Regions from separate parts of the Pseudomonas pergaminensis genome, predicted to be linked through region 2. Evidence: riboswitches for the same ligand, from Rfam matches in the RefSeq annotation. Region 2 holds a riboswitch; each other region holds the start of a gene.

What was found. A riboswitch is a leader RNA that binds a small molecule or an ion and turns the genes downstream of it on or off. The one in region 2 is predicted to bind cobalamin.
Positions count from the first base shown of each region.
Region 1: linked by a shared signal. The riboswitch ahead of cobO (cob(I)yrinic acid a,c-diamide adenosyltransferase) and the one ahead of KUA23_RS12540 (CbtB domain-containing protein) in region 2 are both predicted to bind cobalamin.
Region 3: linked by a shared signal. The riboswitch ahead of KUA23_RS20540 (ABC transporter substrate-binding protein) and the one ahead of KUA23_RS12540 (CbtB domain-containing protein) in region 2 are both predicted to bind cobalamin.

Region 1 is NZ_CP078013.2:4,856,150-4,861,588, reverse strand. Features, by position in the region: gene KUA23_RS21975 (C40 family peptidase) at 1-367, shown strand, start outside; gene KUA23_RS21970 (PQQ-dependent sugar dehydrogenase) at 446-1,759, opposite strand; cobalamin riboswitch at 1,859-2,111, shown strand; gene cobO (cob(I)yrinic acid a,c-diamide adenosyltransferase) at 2,190-2,801, shown strand; gene KUA23_RS21960 (cobyrinic acid a,c-diamide synthase CobB) at 2,798-4,201, shown strand; gene bluB (5,6-dimethylbenzimidazole synthase) at 4,198-4,848, shown strand; gene cbiB (adenosylcobinamide-phosphate synthase CbiB) at 4,845-5,439, shown strand, end outside.
Region 2 is NZ_CP078013.2:2,752,744-2,758,182, forward strand. Features, by position in the region: gene KUA23_RS12510 (fatty acid cis/trans isomerase) at 1-341, shown strand, start outside; gene KUA23_RS12515 (acyltransferase family protein) at 429-1,451, shown strand; gene nfuA (Fe-S biogenesis protein NfuA) at 1,511-2,095, shown strand; gene cobM (precorrin-4 C(11)-methyltransferase) at 2,343-3,089, opposite strand; gene KUA23_RS12530 (cobalamin biosynthesis protein) at 3,159-3,551, opposite strand; gene KUA23_RS12535 (CbtA family protein) at 3,548-4,252, opposite strand; gene KUA23_RS12540 (CbtB domain-containing protein) at 4,264-4,452, opposite strand; cobalamin riboswitch at 4,549-4,753, opposite strand.
Region 3 is NZ_CP078013.2:4,551,269-4,556,707, reverse strand. Features, by position in the region: gene KUA23_RS20565 (GNAT family N-acetyltransferase) at 1-317, shown strand, start outside; gene KUA23_RS20560 (hypothetical protein) at 362-586, shown strand; gene KUA23_RS20555 (GNAT family N-acetyltransferase) at 583-1,080, shown strand; gene KUA23_RS20550 (ABC transporter ATP-binding protein) at 1,128-1,892, opposite strand; gene KUA23_RS20545 (FecCD family ABC transporter permease) at 1,889-2,893, opposite strand; gene KUA23_RS20540 (ABC transporter substrate-binding protein) at 2,890-3,900, opposite strand; cobalamin riboswitch at 4,017-4,211, opposite strand; gene KUA23_RS20535 (hypothetical protein) at 4,315-4,758, shown strand.

The DNA.
Region 1 (5,439 bases), 2.1 Mb from region 2:
GGTCGGCACGCCTTACCGTTGGGGCGGCAACACGCCGGACTCCGGCTTTGATTGCAGCGGCCTGATCGGTTTTGTCTTCCGCGATGCGGCGGGGATCTCCCTACCGCGTACCACCCGCGAACTGATCGTGATGCGCGCGCAGGATGTCAGCGAGCAAAACCTGCAGACCGGCGACCTGCTGTTCTTCGCCACCGGTGGTGGTTCCCAGGTCAGCCACGCCGGGATCTACGTGGGCGAGGGCCGCTTCGTGCACGCGCCGCAAACCGGCGGTACGGTCAAGCTGGATACCCTGTCCAAGGCGTATTGGCAGAATGCCTACCTGAGCGCCAAGCGCGTGCTGCCAGGAAACCTGGCGCGCAACCCCTGACATACCGCTGTGTAGGAGCCGGCTTGCCGGCGATGAGGCCCTTTATGCCGCCATCGCCGGCAAGCCGGCTCCTACCGTTTATTTAGCGGCCGACACGCGCCACACCTTGTTCCCCACATCATCGGCCACCAGCAAATCCCCTTGCTGATCAATCACCACGCCCACCGGCCGGCCCATGGCTTTCTCATCCTTGTCGAGGAACCCCGTCAGCACGTCGACCGGCTGTCCTTTGGGTTGCCCGCCCTCGAACGGCACAAAGATCACCTTGTAGCCACTGTGCGGCTTGCGATTCCACGAACCATGCTGGCCGATAAATGCGCCGTTGCTGAACTGCGCCGGGAGTTTGCTGCCCTCGGCAAACGTCAGCCCCAAGGACGCCGTGTGCGGGCCTACTGCGTAGTCGGGTGCAATTGCCTTGGCCACCAGGTCCAGGTTCTGCGGTGAAACGCGCACATCGACATGCTGGCCGTAGTAGCTGAATGGCCAACCATAGAAGGCGCCATCCTTGACCGAGGTGATGTAGTCCGGCACCAGGTCGCTGCCGATCTCGTCACGCTCATTCACCGCCGTCCACAGCTTGCCGCTCTGGGGTTCCCAGGCCATGCCGTTGGGGTTGCGCAGGCCGGAGGCGAAGATGCGGTGCTCGCCGCTGGCGCGGTCTACTTCCCAGATCGCTGCCCGACCCTCTTCCGCTTCGAGGCCGTTTTCCCCCACATTGCTGTTGGAGCCGACGCTGACGTACAGCTTGCTGCCGTCCTTGCTGGCCACCACGTTCTTGGTCCAGTGGTGGTTGATGCTGCCGCCCGGCAGGTCGACGACCTTGGTGCCGGCTTGCTTGATCGCGGTTTCACCCGGTTGATAGGGAAAGCGCAGCAACTTGTCCGAGTCGGCCACGTACAGGTCGTTGCCGACCAGCGCCATGCCAAACGGTGAACTGAGATTTTCGAGGAACACTGTGCGGGTTTCCGCGACGCCATCGTGGTCGGCGTCACGCAGCAACGTGATGCGATTCGGGCTTGGCACACCGGCACCGGCGCGGCCCATGACTTTTTCCATGACCCAGCCACGAATGCCTTTGGCGTCATCCGGCTTGGGCGGCGCGTTGGTTTCCGCCACCAGCACGTCACCATTGGGCAGCACATACAGCCAGCGCGGGTGGTCCAGGCCGTCGGCAAAGGCCGCCACCTGGGTGCCAGCGGCGGCGGTGGGCTTCGCGCCTTCGGGCCAGCCGATGGCCGGCGCGATATTCACGGTGGGGATCAGCGTCTTGTTCGGTTCCGGCAGCTTGGGCGAGGGGCCGGTGCCGTCGGAGACCTGGAGGGTGGAGCTCTCACCACAGGCGGCGAGGGTGCCGGCGATCATGATGAGTAGGGCGAGTCTGGTTTTATGCATGGTGTTCTCCTTGATACCTGTAAGGGTAGAGGAGGGCGGCAGTGCGATGGTTCAAGTGCAAGGCCAGCTTTAATTGACGCTCCACCCCCAACCCACTAACCTTCGCCGCTTGTTCCAGGTGCTCTGTGACCCATGGGTCGACGGAGTGAAACAGGGAAGCCGGTGAGTGAGCGCACTTGTACACAGTGCTGCCGCGATTCCGGCGCTGCCCCCGCAACGGTAAATGAGTCAAGACGGCGCCTTTTGCCACTGTATCGAGAGCGATATGGGAAGGCGCGCCGTCGGCCTGCCTGCTCGACAAAAGCAAGCGTCACTCATGAGCCCGGAGACCGGCCTGAAACATCCAACAGCATCACGGTGGGCGATGCTTGGCTGTCTTTTATCTTTTTTCCTGCCCGCCGTTTTTGTCCAGCCCCAACGGAGAGCTGCCATGACCGATTCCCCCGACCGCGACGAACGCCACCTGGCGCGCATGCTGCGCAAAAAAGCCGTGATCGACGAGCGCATCGCCAACTCCCCCAACGAATGTGGCTTGCTGCTGGTATTGACCGGCAACGGCAAAGGCAAGAGCAGCTCCGCGTTCGGCATGCTGGCCCGGGCCATGGGCCACGGCATGCAGTGCGGCGTGGTGCAATTCATCAAGGGGCGCAACAGCACTGGCGAAGAGTTGTTCTTCCGCCGCTTCCCCGAGCAAGTGCGCTTCCATGTGATGGGTGAAGGTTTCACTTGGGAGACCCAGGACCGCCAGCGCGATATCGCTGCCGCCGAAGCCGCCTGGGCGGTTTCCCGTGAATTGCTGCAAGACCCGGCCATCGGCCTGGTGGTGCTCGACGAGTTGAACATCGCCCTCAAGCACGGCTACCTCGATTTGGACCAGGTTCTCAGCGACCTGCAAGCCCGCCCGCCGATGCAACATGTGGTGGTCACCGGTCGGGGTGCCAAGCCTGAATTGATCGAAATGGGCGACACCGTCACCGAAATGGGCATGCTCAAGCACGCGTTTCAGGCTGGCATCAAGGCACAGAAGGGCGTCGAACTTTGAATCAGCCCCGTCATTGCCCGGCTGTCCTGATTGCCGCACCGGCGTCCGGCCAGGGCAAAACCACCGTCACCGCCGCACTGGCGCGGCTGCACCGCAACCTGGGGCGCAAGGTGCGCGTGTTCAAATGCGGCCCGGACTTCCTTGATCCGATGATCCACGAGCGTGCCAGCGGTGCGCCGGTTTACCAATTGGACATGTGGATGGTCGGCGAACAGGAAAGTCGCCGCCTGCTGTGGGAAGCGGCGGGGGAGGCGGACCTGATCCTGATCGAAGGCGTGATGGGCCTGTTCGACGGTACACCGTCCAGCGCCGACCTGGCCCGACACTTCGGCGTGCCGGTGCTGGGTGTGATCGACGGCACGGCCATGGCGCAGACGTTCGGCGCCTTGGCGCTGGGCTTGGCGCGTTATCAGCCGGATTTGCCATTCGCTGGCGTACTGGCCAATCGCGTCGGCACCCTGCGCCATGCGCAATTGCTGGAAGGCAGCCTCACCGAAGGCCTGCGCTGGTACGGCGCCTTGTCCCGCGAGACCGGTATCGAATTACCCAGTCGTCACCTCGGCCTGGTGCAGGCCAGCGAACTGAATGACCTCGATGCGCGCCTGGACGCGGCTGCCCAAGCGTTGGGCAGCAGTTGCGAAGTGGCGTTGCCGCCACCGGTGACCTTTGCCGCGCCGCAAGTGATCGACGCCGAGCCATTGCTCAAGGGCGTGCGCATCGCCGTGGCGCGTGACGAAGCCTTCGCCTTTACCTACGGCGCGAGCCTCGACCTGCTGCGGGCAATGGGCGCCGAATTGAGCTTCTTCTCGCCGATCCATGACCGCGAATTGCCTGACGCCGACAGTCTTTATCTGCCTGGTGGCTACCCTGAATTGCACCACCAGGCGCTGTCGCAAAACACCTCGATGCTCGACGCTATCCGTGCCCACCACGCGGCCGGCAAACCCTTGCTCGCCGAGTGCGGTGGCATGCTCTACCTGCTCGACTCGCTGACCGATGTCGACGGCACCCGCGCCGAACTGGTTGGCCTGTTGCAGGGCGATGCCGTGATGCAAAAGAAACTCGCGGCCCTGGCCCTGCAAAGCGTCGAATTGCCGGAAGGTACGCTGCGCGGCCACACCTATCATCACTCCCTGACCAGCACCGAGTGGCAACCGATTGCCCGTGGCCTGAGCCCCAATGGCGGGCGCGGTGCCGAGGCGGTGTATCGGCAGGGGCGGATGACCGCGTCCTATGTGCATTTTTATTTTCCGTCGAATCCGGCTGCGGTGGCCGCGTTGTTTGCGCCGCACCGGGAGGCCGGCATCGCAGGCAAGCCAGCTCCCACATCGACAGTGTTAACAGACCAGCCGGTGGGAGGGGCGGTGCGACGATTCGACTTGCCCGCGAAGAGGCCATGACCGACAACGCCTTCCCCGAGGCCGACCGCCAAGCCGTCTACCGCGCCATTGCCGAACGCCGCGACATGCGCCACTTCAGCGGCGGCACTGTCGCCCCCGAATTGCTGCACCGTCTGCTCCAGGCCGCGCACCAGGCGCCGAGTGTTGGCTTGATGCAACCGTGGCGTTTTATCCGTATCAGCGACCGTGCCTTGCGTGGCCAGATTCAACAACTGGTGGAGCAAGAGCGCATACGCACTGCCGAAGCCCTGGGCGAGCGCTCCGATGAGTTCATGAAGCTCAAGGTCGAAGGCATCCACGACTGCGCCGAAGTGCTGGTGGCGGCGTTGATGGATGACCGTGAGCGGCACATTTTCGGCCGGCGCACCTTGCCGGAAATGGACATGGCGTCGCTGTCCTGCGCGATCCAGAACCTGTGGCTGGCAGCCCGCGTCGAAGGCCTGGGCATGGGCTGGGTCTCGCTGTTCGAACCCCAGGCGCTGGCCGACCTGCTGGGTTTGCCGCCGGGTGCCAAACCCCTGGCCGTACTGTGCCTGGGGCCGGTGGACGAGTTCTATCCGGCACCGATGTTGCAGCTCGAAGGCTGGACCGAGCCTCGGCCATTAAGTGACATGTTGTATGAGAATGTGTGGGGAGTGAGTCAATGAGTGTGGCCTTGCTGTGTGTCGCTGCCGTGGCGCTGGATGCGCTGCTGGGCGAGCCCAGGCGCTGGCATCCGCTGGTGGCGTTCGGCAATTTTGCCGGGCGCATCGAGCAACGTTTCAACAGCGGTGGTCGCGGCTGGCGCAGCCATGGTGTGACCGCGTGGGTTATCGCCGTGGTGCCGTTGACCCTGCTGGCCACGGCCTTGTCGTGGGCGCCGTATATCGGCTGGGTCCTGGAGATCCTGGCGTTGTACTGCGCCCTCGGCATGCGCAGCCTCGGCGAGCATGTGATGCCGGTGGCCCAGGCCCTTCGCAGCGATGACCTGGAGGAAGCGCGCACGCGCGTGAGCTACCTGGTCAGCCGCCAGACCAGCGAGCTGGACCGCACCGAAGTCGCCCGCGCCGCCACCGAATCGGTGCTGGAAAACGGCAGCGATGCGGTATTCGCCGCGATTTTCTGGTTTGTGGTCGCCGGTGTGCCGGGCGTGGTGCTTTACCGCCTGAGCAACACCCTTGACGCCATGTGGGGGTATCGCAACGAACGCTTCGAGCGTTTCGGCTGGGCTGCGGCAAAAATCGACGATGTGCTGAACT
Region 2 (5,439 bases):
ACAGCATGTTGCGCAACCGCGCCCACAGTAATGTGGCGTTTCTCTTGGGTGAGGCTTACCGCTACCAGCCAGGGCTGGATACGGTGACGATTTATCCGGGTGTGCTGAGTAGCTACCCGAACTTCATGTTCAATATTCCGGCCCAGGAAGTGCCTGAGTTCGTGGCTGAAATGGAGCAGGCCAAGGATGCCAAGCGTTTCGAGAAGATTGTGGATCGCTGGGGAGTGCGACGCAGTCATCCGTTGTTCTGGCAGTACTTTCACGATTTATCGCAGTACATCCGCGAAACCGTGCCGGTGGAAGAAGGGGTATTGGACATGAACCGCTATGAAAACCTATAACTAAGGGCAGTGATCCAGTCATCTCTCTGAGCGGGTGCTGAAGCGGTCGGATATCTATCTTGCGGGAGTGGAACAGGTATTCCGATCATGTTGATTTCAGTACAGGCGCTACGGGCGCTGGCGGCGTGGGTGGTGGTGGGGCATCACTTCATGGGGACGTTTTTCGATTATGAGGCACATAACCCTCTGGAGTTCGTGTTCGCCGATAAGGGCGGTATAGGGGTCGACGTATTCTTTGTCATCAGCGGCCTTGTGATTTTCCTGGCGACCGCTGACAAGTCAGTGACACCCAGGCAATTCATACTGATGCGAGTGGCCAGGATAGTTCCAGCGTACTGGTTCTATACCCTGGTCACGGCTGTAGTCATCGCGGTCGTCCCCTCGATGTTTCCAGATGATCATCTCGAACTGGGTCATGCGCTCATGTCGCTGTTGTTTCTCTGCGCTGAAAACCCAGGGGGCTATGGGGTCTACCCGCTGCTGAATGTCGGCTGGACCCTGAACTTCGAGATGCTGTTCTATGCCCTGTTTGCCATCGCCTTAATGGTTCCCCCGTCATATCGGTTGTGGGTGGTGGCGGTGCTACTGTTTCTCGTGTGCTACATCGGTCCTGTGCTCGACTTGACCAGCGACTTTTATCGTCAGGACATGGTTTTTGAATTCCTGATGGGCGTTGTGATCGGCATGCTGTACCGCCGCGGCCTGTTTCGGGCCAGGGCATGGCTACCGTTGTTGGGAATCGTGGTGGCTTGTGCGGCGATTTACCAGGGGGCCGATATACCGCGCGTGCTGGAGTGGGGGGTGCCCAGCGCGATGTTGGTGATGAGTTTTGTGATGCTGGAGCCTTTCTTTCAAGGCTCTCGCTTTATGAAGATGCTCGGTGATTGTTCCTATTCGGTGTATTTGCTCCACGACCTGGTGCTGTGTGCTGGACGATGGGTTGTCGGACACACTGGAATCAGCCCCTACTTGATATTGCCTGTTTGCATCGTACTGACCGCATCTGGCGCCTTTTACAGCTATCACTGGCTGGAAAAGGGTACATACCTCAGGCTCAAGCGTTGGTTTGGCGTGGAGGCTCCGATTGTCCTTTCCCGACAAAAATACTAGGACTTTGTACCAACGTAATATTTTGGCGTAAACTGCCGGCAAGCCTGTGAGGAGTTTCCATGACTGCCATAACCATTACAGACGCCGCCCACGATTACCTGGCTGATCTGCTGTCCAAGCAGAACACCCCAGGTATCGGCATCCGCGTCTTTATCACCCAGCCCGGCACCCAATACGCTGAGACGTGCATTGCCTACTGCAAGCCAGGGGAAGAGAAGCCTGAAGACACCGCCCTGGGGCTCAAAAGCTTCACCGCGTACATCGATGCCTTCAGCGAAGCCTTCCTTGACGACGCTGTGGTCGACTACGCCACCGACCGCATGGGCGGCCAGTTGACCATCAAGGCGCCAAACGCCAAGGTGCCGAACGTCAACGCTGACAGCCCGGTCAACGAGCGCATCAACTATTACCTGCAAACCGAGATCAACCCTGGGCTGGCCAGCCACGGTGGTCAGGTCAGTCTGATCGACGTGGTCGAAGACGGCATTGCCGTGCTCAAGTTCGGCGGCGGCTGCCAGGGCTGTGGCCAGGCGGACGTGACTTTGCGTGAAGGCATCGAGCGCACCTTGCTTGAGCGCATTCCGGAGCTCAAGGGTGTACGTGACGTGACCGACCACACGCAGAAAGAAAACGCCTACTACTGAGTAAGATGTTCACTGCAAACAAAAAAACGGCGCCCCGTGAGCGCCGTTTTTTATGCTTAAAATTCAGCGTCTTACGCCGTCTATCTAACGCCGAAGATTAACTGTAGGAGCCGGCTTGCCGGCGATAGCTGCGTGTCAGTCAACAGATTCGGCAGCAGATACGCCGCGATCGTGCGCAAGTCAGCTCTTAAATTATAGTTTTATTCATATATATCAGTTGTTTGTGAATCTTTTGTGAGGTTGTTTATCATGGCCGATAGAGGTGTGCATGCCCGGCCCGATACAACGAAGACTCACTGAAACTATCATTGGCCAGCACCCGACCCACCACAATCAATGCCGTACGTCGAAACCCTTTTGCCGCCACTTTCTCGGCAATGTCATCGAGGGTGCCGACTGCCCAATCCTGATCCGGCCAGGTCGCGCGATGCACCACGGCAATCGGACAATCCGCGCCATAGTGCGGCAGCAGTTCGGCAACGATTTTATCCAGGTGGTTGACCCCCAGGTGGATCGCCATGGTTGTGGCATGCCGGGCCAGGCTGTCGAAGTCTTCACCGGCCGGCATGCTGGTTTTATCCGCGTAGCGGGTCAGGATCACGCTCTGGGCGATGTCGGGCAGGGTCAATTCCGTTTCCAGCAGCGCCGCACAGGCTGCCACGGCAGTGACCCCTGGGATGATCTGGAACGGAATGCCTAGTTCGCGCAAGTGTCGGATCTGTTCACCAATTGCCCCATACAGGCTCGGGTCACCGGAGTGCACGCGGGCCACATCCTGCCCTTTTGCGTGGGCGGCCGTGATCAGGTCGATGATCTGCTCCAGATGCAATTCGGCGCTATTGACCAGGGTTTCGGCCTGATGACCTTCCAGCACTGCCGCTGGCACCAGTGAACCGGCGTAGATGATCACCGGGCAACTGCGGATCAGCCGCTGGCCTTTGACGGTGATCAATTCCGGGTCGCCGGGGCCTGCGCCGATGAAGTAGACGGTCATGGTAATTCCTGTCGAAAAACGGGCGAGCATGAATGTTATTCATGATCTGGGCGGGCGATTATCGGGATTTTAGCCGGCGCACGCCAATGCAAAGGTCGCTTGGGCGTTTTTTCTGCGGGTGATCAGCAGGCGGGCAGGGGCGTGACCGAGGTGTTCAGCCAGGGCCAAGGCGGCGCTTTCAGCGATGCCGTAACAGCCGGTATGGGCAAAAACCACCTCGGATTTGTGGCTCAGGCGATTTTCGAAAACCGCCAGTTGCTCGGCGCTGAAACACTGCAACGGCAGGTCCAGTGCTTTGGCCAGCGCCAGCAGGCCTGGTTCATCCTGTTTGCGATCGATACTGGCCAGCGCGGTGATGCGCTGGCGCTCGATATCGCCCTCGGCGAGGGCCGCATCAAACAGGGCCTGCAAGGCGTGAACATCACAACCGCGCTGGCAGCCCAGGCCGACCACCAGGATCATGCCGCGTATTGATCGTCACGGTTGCGGCGGAACAGCCACGCACTGATCAGGCCCAGGGCCAGCCAGAATGCGACGTTGGTCAATTGCGAAGCGATCTTGAACTGGGCTTCCAGGGCTTCCGGGGCCAGCATCGAGTGTACTTCTGGCTGTGGAGCACCGATCATGTGCGGCACCACCAGGATCGCCACGCCCAGCGCTTTGAGCAGCCAGTTGCGACCGAACACAATCAGCGCGATACCGGCGGCGGTCGACGCGGCAGTGCCGATCCACCAGATCTGCCGTTGCGCCAGGTCAGCCGCGGCGGTGCCTGGCAGCTCTGGCGGCAGGCCCAAGGTTGGCGCCAGCACAAAGGTTGCGTAACCCGCCAGGCCCCAGAGCAGGCCTTGCGCCGTACGGGTCGGCGCACGCAGGGTGTACAGGCCGGCCAGCATCAACGCAAACCCGACCGCGACTACCAAGTTGCCGCCGGTGGTGGACAGCACGCGTTGCCAGCCATCTTCGGGTTCCCAGGCTTCGGCGTCGTGGGTGTGGGCGGCGCCACCCTCGGTGTGTGCATGGGCCACTTCGGTGGCGGCAGGGGCATGTTCGTAGGTTTCCGCTTGCAGAATCAGCGGGGCGACCCAGAAGCTTTGCAACAGGGTCAGCAGCAGGGCGGCCAGAAGACCGGTGAAACCTGCGGTTTGCGCGATACGCTTGATCATGTCGGCAGGTCTCAGTGGCACGGGAACGCGGCGCTGTGGCGGGTATCGTGGGCGGCGTTGTGCACGGCTTCGATGTGCGAGAAACCGGCGAAGTACACCAGGCACGCGCCGAGGATCGACGCGCCGATGGCGGCGGTCAAGCGTTGGCTCAGGGTCGAGGTGCTGCTGGCGGAGTGCGAGGTGCTGCTGATGATCGACATGGCGCGTCCCTTTCAGGTGTCAGGGTGAAACGAGCGCATGAAAACCCCGCGAGCCGGGCACGCAGGGTTTAAACAGCGCCCGCCCACCGCGGGTTTGTTATCTGATTTTTTCGGGCCGGTCTCCGGGCTTGCGAGGGGCATTGCGCCTATTAAGCGTCGCCTTCCCATGCCTTGGAGGCACAGTGGATCTGACACTTCGCTCGCTTACCGTTGCGGGGGCAGCACCGGACTGGTCATATCGCTATGACGCACCGGTTTCCCGTTTCACCCTGTGAGGGGCACCCGAAACAAGATGTGTAGGAGAGCATGGGGGTGGGAGGGGAGTCAATTGGGTTGTTGGGGGCATATCCGTTGTTTAGGTAACGGCGGCTTATGGTTCCGCTCTTACAGCGGGTCACTTTTGGAAAGGCCCAAAAGTAACCAAAAGGCCTTCGCCCCAACACTCGGCACCTCGCCTAGGCTCGGTGTGCCCTCACTCCGGCTTGAATCCGTGGGCCGCCGCGCTGGGCCATCCTTGGCCCAGCGCGGCTAACCCGGCGTCCTGCCGGGTTACCCACGGATTCAAGCCTGCGTTCGGCCAGCGTGTTTGACGGGGCGCCTCAGATCAAGAGCGACTCGCTTCGCATCGTAGATACGCTTTTCGTTTTCTGTAGGAGCCGGCTTGCCGGCGAAAAACGTGAGACCGCCGCGTTTTGTCTGATTCCCCGCGTCATCGTTGAAGACCATCGCCGGCAAGCCGGCTCCTACAAGACCGCGTTTGATTTTGCCTTTGCTTTACACCACTCAAGCCGGCTGTCAGGCCGCTGTGCTTTTGATTTTGATCTTAGGCGCCCCGTCAAACACGCTGGCCGGAATTCGGCAGGGATTTGGGGGGTAAACCGGCAGGGATGCCGGTTTAGCCGCCCCGCGCCATGGATGGCGCGTGGCGGCGGCCCCCCAAATCACTGTCGGATTACGGGCATACCGAGCCTAGGCGAGGTACCGAGT
Region 3 (5,439 bases), 1.8 Mb from region 2:
TGCTCACGGTCGCGGTGCTGGACGGTCAGTTTGTCGGGTATTCGCTATGGAAGCCCGAGGACGGTTTCGCCGAGCTGTACACGATCAATGTCAGCGAAGCTCATCGGCGCAAAGGGATAGGTCGGGCGTTGCTGGACGCTTATGGGGTTGCGGCGTTGGGCAGCGGCTGCACTCACCTGAGTTTGAGCGTGCGCCCTGATAACCCTGCCCGGCTGATGTATGAAGGTGCAGGGTTTATCACGGTGGGGACAGACGCCCATGGCTACCTTCGCTATGAGCGCGCAAATGGGTTTGGGAACTTAAAACCTGATCGATGAGTCAGGTTAATCAGTTGCTCTTCTTCTATAAAAAGGACTCCCCCATGCGCGAATTCACCCTCGACTACTTGTTCAACAACGAGCCCCGCACCCAGGTATTCGAACTCAAGCAACTTCAATTGCCGGTGCATGAAGCGGCGTTGCACCTGCTGCAGTTGCATTTTGGCGATGCGGAGAATGGCTTGATCCTGCCGCCTGCGGATGCGACGCCGGAGGAAATTCTGGAGCAGGCACAGGTGGTAGGGATTACGCAGATCGAGGTTGCATGAGCCCAGGGCCCATCATTCAGGCGGTCACGGCGGCGGATATCCCTGAGGTAGTGAGGTTTGTGCTGCAAGCCCGTGCCGAGCTGTTTCCCACGCTCACTGCGACAGGCATGCCGGCGGACCTGGCGCATTTCGAGGCGATTTATCTGCACGGCGATGGGCGATTTCTGATCGCGCGTGATGAGGGCCAGATCGTCGCTGCCATCGGCTACCTGCCCTATGACGGGCGTTTCCCGCAGTTGAATTACCACGGCTACAGGACCGTGGAGGTGGTGCGCCTGTTTGTGCTGCCGGCGTTTCGCCGCTTTGGCCTGGCGGGCGAGTTGTACCGTGCGCTGGAGGCGCAGGCCAAAGCACAACGGGTCGCGGTGATGTACCTGCACACCCATCCGTTTTTGCCGGGGGCGATTGATTTTTGGCTTCGGCAGGGGTTCGAGGTGGTGGATGTGGACGCTGACCCGGTGTGGCGCACGACGCATATGCAGCGCACCCTCTAACACCAACGCCCACTGTCGGAGCCGACTCCTACAGTGGGATGCGTTGATCAGTTTGGGCGTAGCCGCAGTATCTGCGCCCCATCGAACGGGTCTGTCAGGTAATGCGCCTGCACCCCGAACGTCTCCTGCAACCGTTGCGCGGTCAGCACTTCCAGCGGTTCTCCCAGGGCGACCAACCGCCCGTGATCCAGCACCGCCAGGCGGTCGCAGGTGAGCGCCTGGTTGAGGTCATGCAGGGCAATCAGGGTGGTGACGGGCAAGCCTTGTACACCCTTCAAGATCCCCAACTGATGCTGGATATCCAGGTGATTGGTCGGCTCATCCAACAACAGGATCTGCGGCCGTTGCGCCAACGCACGGGCGATGTGCACCCGTTGGCGTTCACCGCCCGAGAGACTGCGCCAGGCGCGTTGGCTCAGGTGGATGGCGTCGACGTCATGCAAGGCCTGGTTCACGATGGCGTCGTCGTCACTGGACCACGGGCTCAGCGCCGACAGCCACGGTGTACGGCCCAGCGCCACGGCGTCGAACACGCGGATGGCGTCGTCGGTGTCGGCCTGCTGTTCCACCACGGCCAGTTGTTGTGCGATGGCGCGGCGCGATAGCGTGCCCAGGCGCTGGCCGCCCAGCAACACGTCGCCGGCCGCCGGCGTGCGCAGGCCGGCGAGCAGCTTGAGCAAAGTGGACTTGCCGGAGCCGTTCGGCCCGACAATTCCCAGGGTTTCACCCAGATGAACGTCCAAGTGAATATCGCGCAGCAACTCGACCTCGCGTACTTTGAAGCCTAACCCCGTGCAGCTCAGTACCGTCATCGCGCATTCCTCCGGCCGATCAGGATCAGCGCAAACACCGGCGCGCCGACCAGCGCAGTGACCACGCCGACCGGAATCACCTGGCCCTTGATCAAGGTGCGTGAAAGCACGTCCGCCGCAATCAAAAACAGCGCACCGCCCAACGCACTCGCCGGCAGCAGGCGTGAATGCCCGGTGCCGAGCAGCAAGCGCACGGCGTGGGGAATCACCAGCCCGACAAAGCCGATGGAGCCGACAATCGACACCATCACCGCCGTCACCAGGGCCGCGCATCCCACCAGCACAAATTGCACGCGGCGCACCGGGATACCAAGGGACGCCGCCGAGTCGCTGCCGAAGGTAAACGCATCCAGCGCCCGCCGGTGCCACAGGCACACGGCCAACCCAGCGACCGCTACCGGCACCGCCAGCCACACCGAGGGCCAGCGCACGCCGCTGAGGTTGCCCAGCAGCCAGAACATGATGCCGCGCGCCTGTTCGGAACTGGCCGACTTGGTGATCAGAAACGCGGTGAGTGCATTGAACAGCTGCGAGCCGGCAATGCCGGCGAGGATGATCTGGCCGGTGCCACTGGCCGAACCACTGGCACGCGCCAATAGGATCACCAGCGCAAATGCCGCCATCGCGCCGACGAAAGCGCCGGCCGATAACGAAATCAAGCCACCGCCCACGCCCATCAACGCCACCAACACCGCGCCAGTCGAAGCGCCAGCGCTGATGCCCAGCAGGTACGGATCGGCCAGCGGGTTGCGCAACAGCGATTGCAGGATCACCCCGCAGGTGGCCAGCCCCGCACCGCACGCGGCTGCGACCAGGGCACGGGTGAGGCGGTAATTCCACACCACGCCTTCGTCGATGGGGTCGAGCACGTAGCCGGCCGCCCACAGTTTGTTGGCGAGTACCTGGAGCACCACGTGCGGCGAGATGGCGGTTTCACCGATGGCCACGCCGGCCAGTACGGCGGCCAGGAGCAGGGCCAGGGCGAGTAGGGTGCGCATCATTTCGGCAGGTCGTAGCCGTCGATGGCCGTGGCCAGTTGTTCAAGACCGTCGAACATGCGGATGCTGGCCTGCAATGCCAGGGCGTCGAGGATGATGATACGGTTGTTTTTCACCGCATCCATGTTGCGCGTCACCGGGTCGCTGCGCAAAAACGCCAGTTTCTTTTCATGGTCGTCGGCGGGGTAGCGGCGGCGGTCCATGCGCGCGATCACCAGGAAGGTCGGGTTGGCCTTGGCAATGGTTTCCCAGCCGACGGCGGGCCACTCTTCATCGGACTGCACCACGTTGGACAGGCCGAGGGTTTGCAGCATGAATTCGGGAATGCCTTTATGGCCGGCCACGTACGGGTCGCTGGCCATCTCCGAACTGGAGAACCACACCAGCGCGCTGGCCTGCTTGAGGCCTTTGCCTTGCACGGTGGCGACGGACCTGGCCAGGCGTGCCTTGAGCTCATCGTTCAACTGCTGGCCGCGATCCTGAACGTCGAAAATCTGCGCCAGTTGGCTGATGCTCTTATAGATAGTCTCGATACGGAACGGCTCCAGCCGCGTGCCGTCGGCGCCCACCAAGTTGTCCTTGCCTTCACAGTCGGAGGGCAGCAGGTAGGTGGGGATCTTCAGTTCATGGAATTGCTCGCGGGTGCCGACCACGCCTTGCGGCCCGACCACCCATTCCAGCTCGGCGGCCACCAGTTGCGGGCGCTTGGCGATCACGGCTTCGAAGCTCGGCTCGTTGTTGGCCAGGCGCTCGATGCGGTCGTTCTGCGTTTTGTATTGCGGCAACACACTGTTGAACCACAGCGAGGTGCCGACCACTTTGTCGCCCACGCCCAAGGCATACAGCATCTCGGTGGCGGCTTGGCCGATGGTCACACTACGGGCGGGGGCTTGTTGGAAGCTGAGGCTGCTGCCGCAGTTTTCCACGGTCAGCGGGTAGTGGGTGGGCGCGGCGTGGGCCAGGGCACAGCAGCCAATGCCGGTGAGCAGGGCGGTAACGCGTGGCAGCATGGGGCTATCTCCGAATGAACCGTACGTGGAACTGGGGAGGTACGGTTCGGAAACACACCCTCGAGCGCTGTGGTAGAGACAGGCAAGAATGTCCTTCCCGGACACCCCGCCGGTTAGTGATTGAGCATGAGCCGGCAGGTCTCCTGACTGATGCGTCGTCGCCACGCTCCGGCCTTCCCGGACAAGGTCCAGTGGCATCGAGGAGCAGGCTCAGCACCTACAGTTGCGGGGGCAGTTCCGATTGGCGCGCAGGTACCGCGCTTCGAATTCCCTATTAGTCCCGTTTGGGAACCGGTGCGGTATGGTAGTCGATCGCGAGGTTGAACGGGAGGCCGAAAAGCCAGTGGTAGCTCTTTGACGGTGGGGCTCCTATGATGCGCAGCCAATGGATCGCTTTATCACAAGGAATACACAGTGAAATCTTTCATCGCGCTCGTCCTCGTCGCCACGCTCGCCGGTTGTGCCACCCAGGGTAAATCTGAAAAGCAGATTTTTGATGAGGCCACCACCGCTTATGTCAAATCGATGCCGGCCGGGTCGGAACAGCTCCGTTTGCACACGACGAGCATCCCCAAGAGCGGTATGTTCGGCGATACCTTGGCGATTTCCATGGCCGGTGAGCAGAACGCTGCGCAACTGCGGGGAGAGCTGCTCAATGCCAAGCGCTTGGGCGATGGGTTCTTTTTGATTATCGGTGCCAGTACGCCGGTTGATGTTGCCGTGATTGGCAAGGCGGTTGAAGGGCAGGATTTGAAGGGCATGCAGATTTATTACTCGGGCACCGATGCGCAGAAGGATAAAGTGCGTACGGCGGTTGAGAAGACCCAGGCGCAGTTTCATTACATCAATGCGCAATGAGGGGCGGCCAACGGGCGCAGGTATCGACACCACGCTGGGTACGGCGCTGGCGGCTTGACGGCCGGGCGCAACCTTACTGTTAACCGCCGCGATCCAGAGTGTGGGAGCTGACTTGCTCGCGAAGGCGGCCTAACTGCCGACCACTCTTTTACTGTTGCCCCGCGATCTAAATGTGGGAGCTGGCTTGCCTGCGAAAGCGGCCTGACAGCCGACCACAAACTAACTGTCGCCCCGCGATCCAAAAATGTAGGAGCTGGCTTGCCTGCGAAGACGACCTGACAGACGACCACACTCTAACTGTCCCCCCGCGATCCAAAAATGTGGGAGCTGGCTTGCCTGCGAAAGCGGCCTGACAGCCGACCACAATCTAACTGCCACCCCACGATCCAAATGTGGGAGCTGGCTTGCCTGCGAAGACGGCCTAACAGCCGACCACGCTCTAACTGCCACCCCACGATCCAAATGTGGGAGCTGGCTTGCCTGCGAAAGCGGCCTGACAGCCGACCACACTCTAACTGTCACCCCACGATCCAAATGTGGGAGCTGGCTTGCCTGCGAAGGCGGCCTGACAGCCGACCTAGATGTTGGATCTTACCGGGTACATATCCGTTATTTAGGTAAGGGCTGCTATGGGTTCCGTCCTTACGGCGGGTCACTTTGGAAAAGAGCCCCAAAGTAACC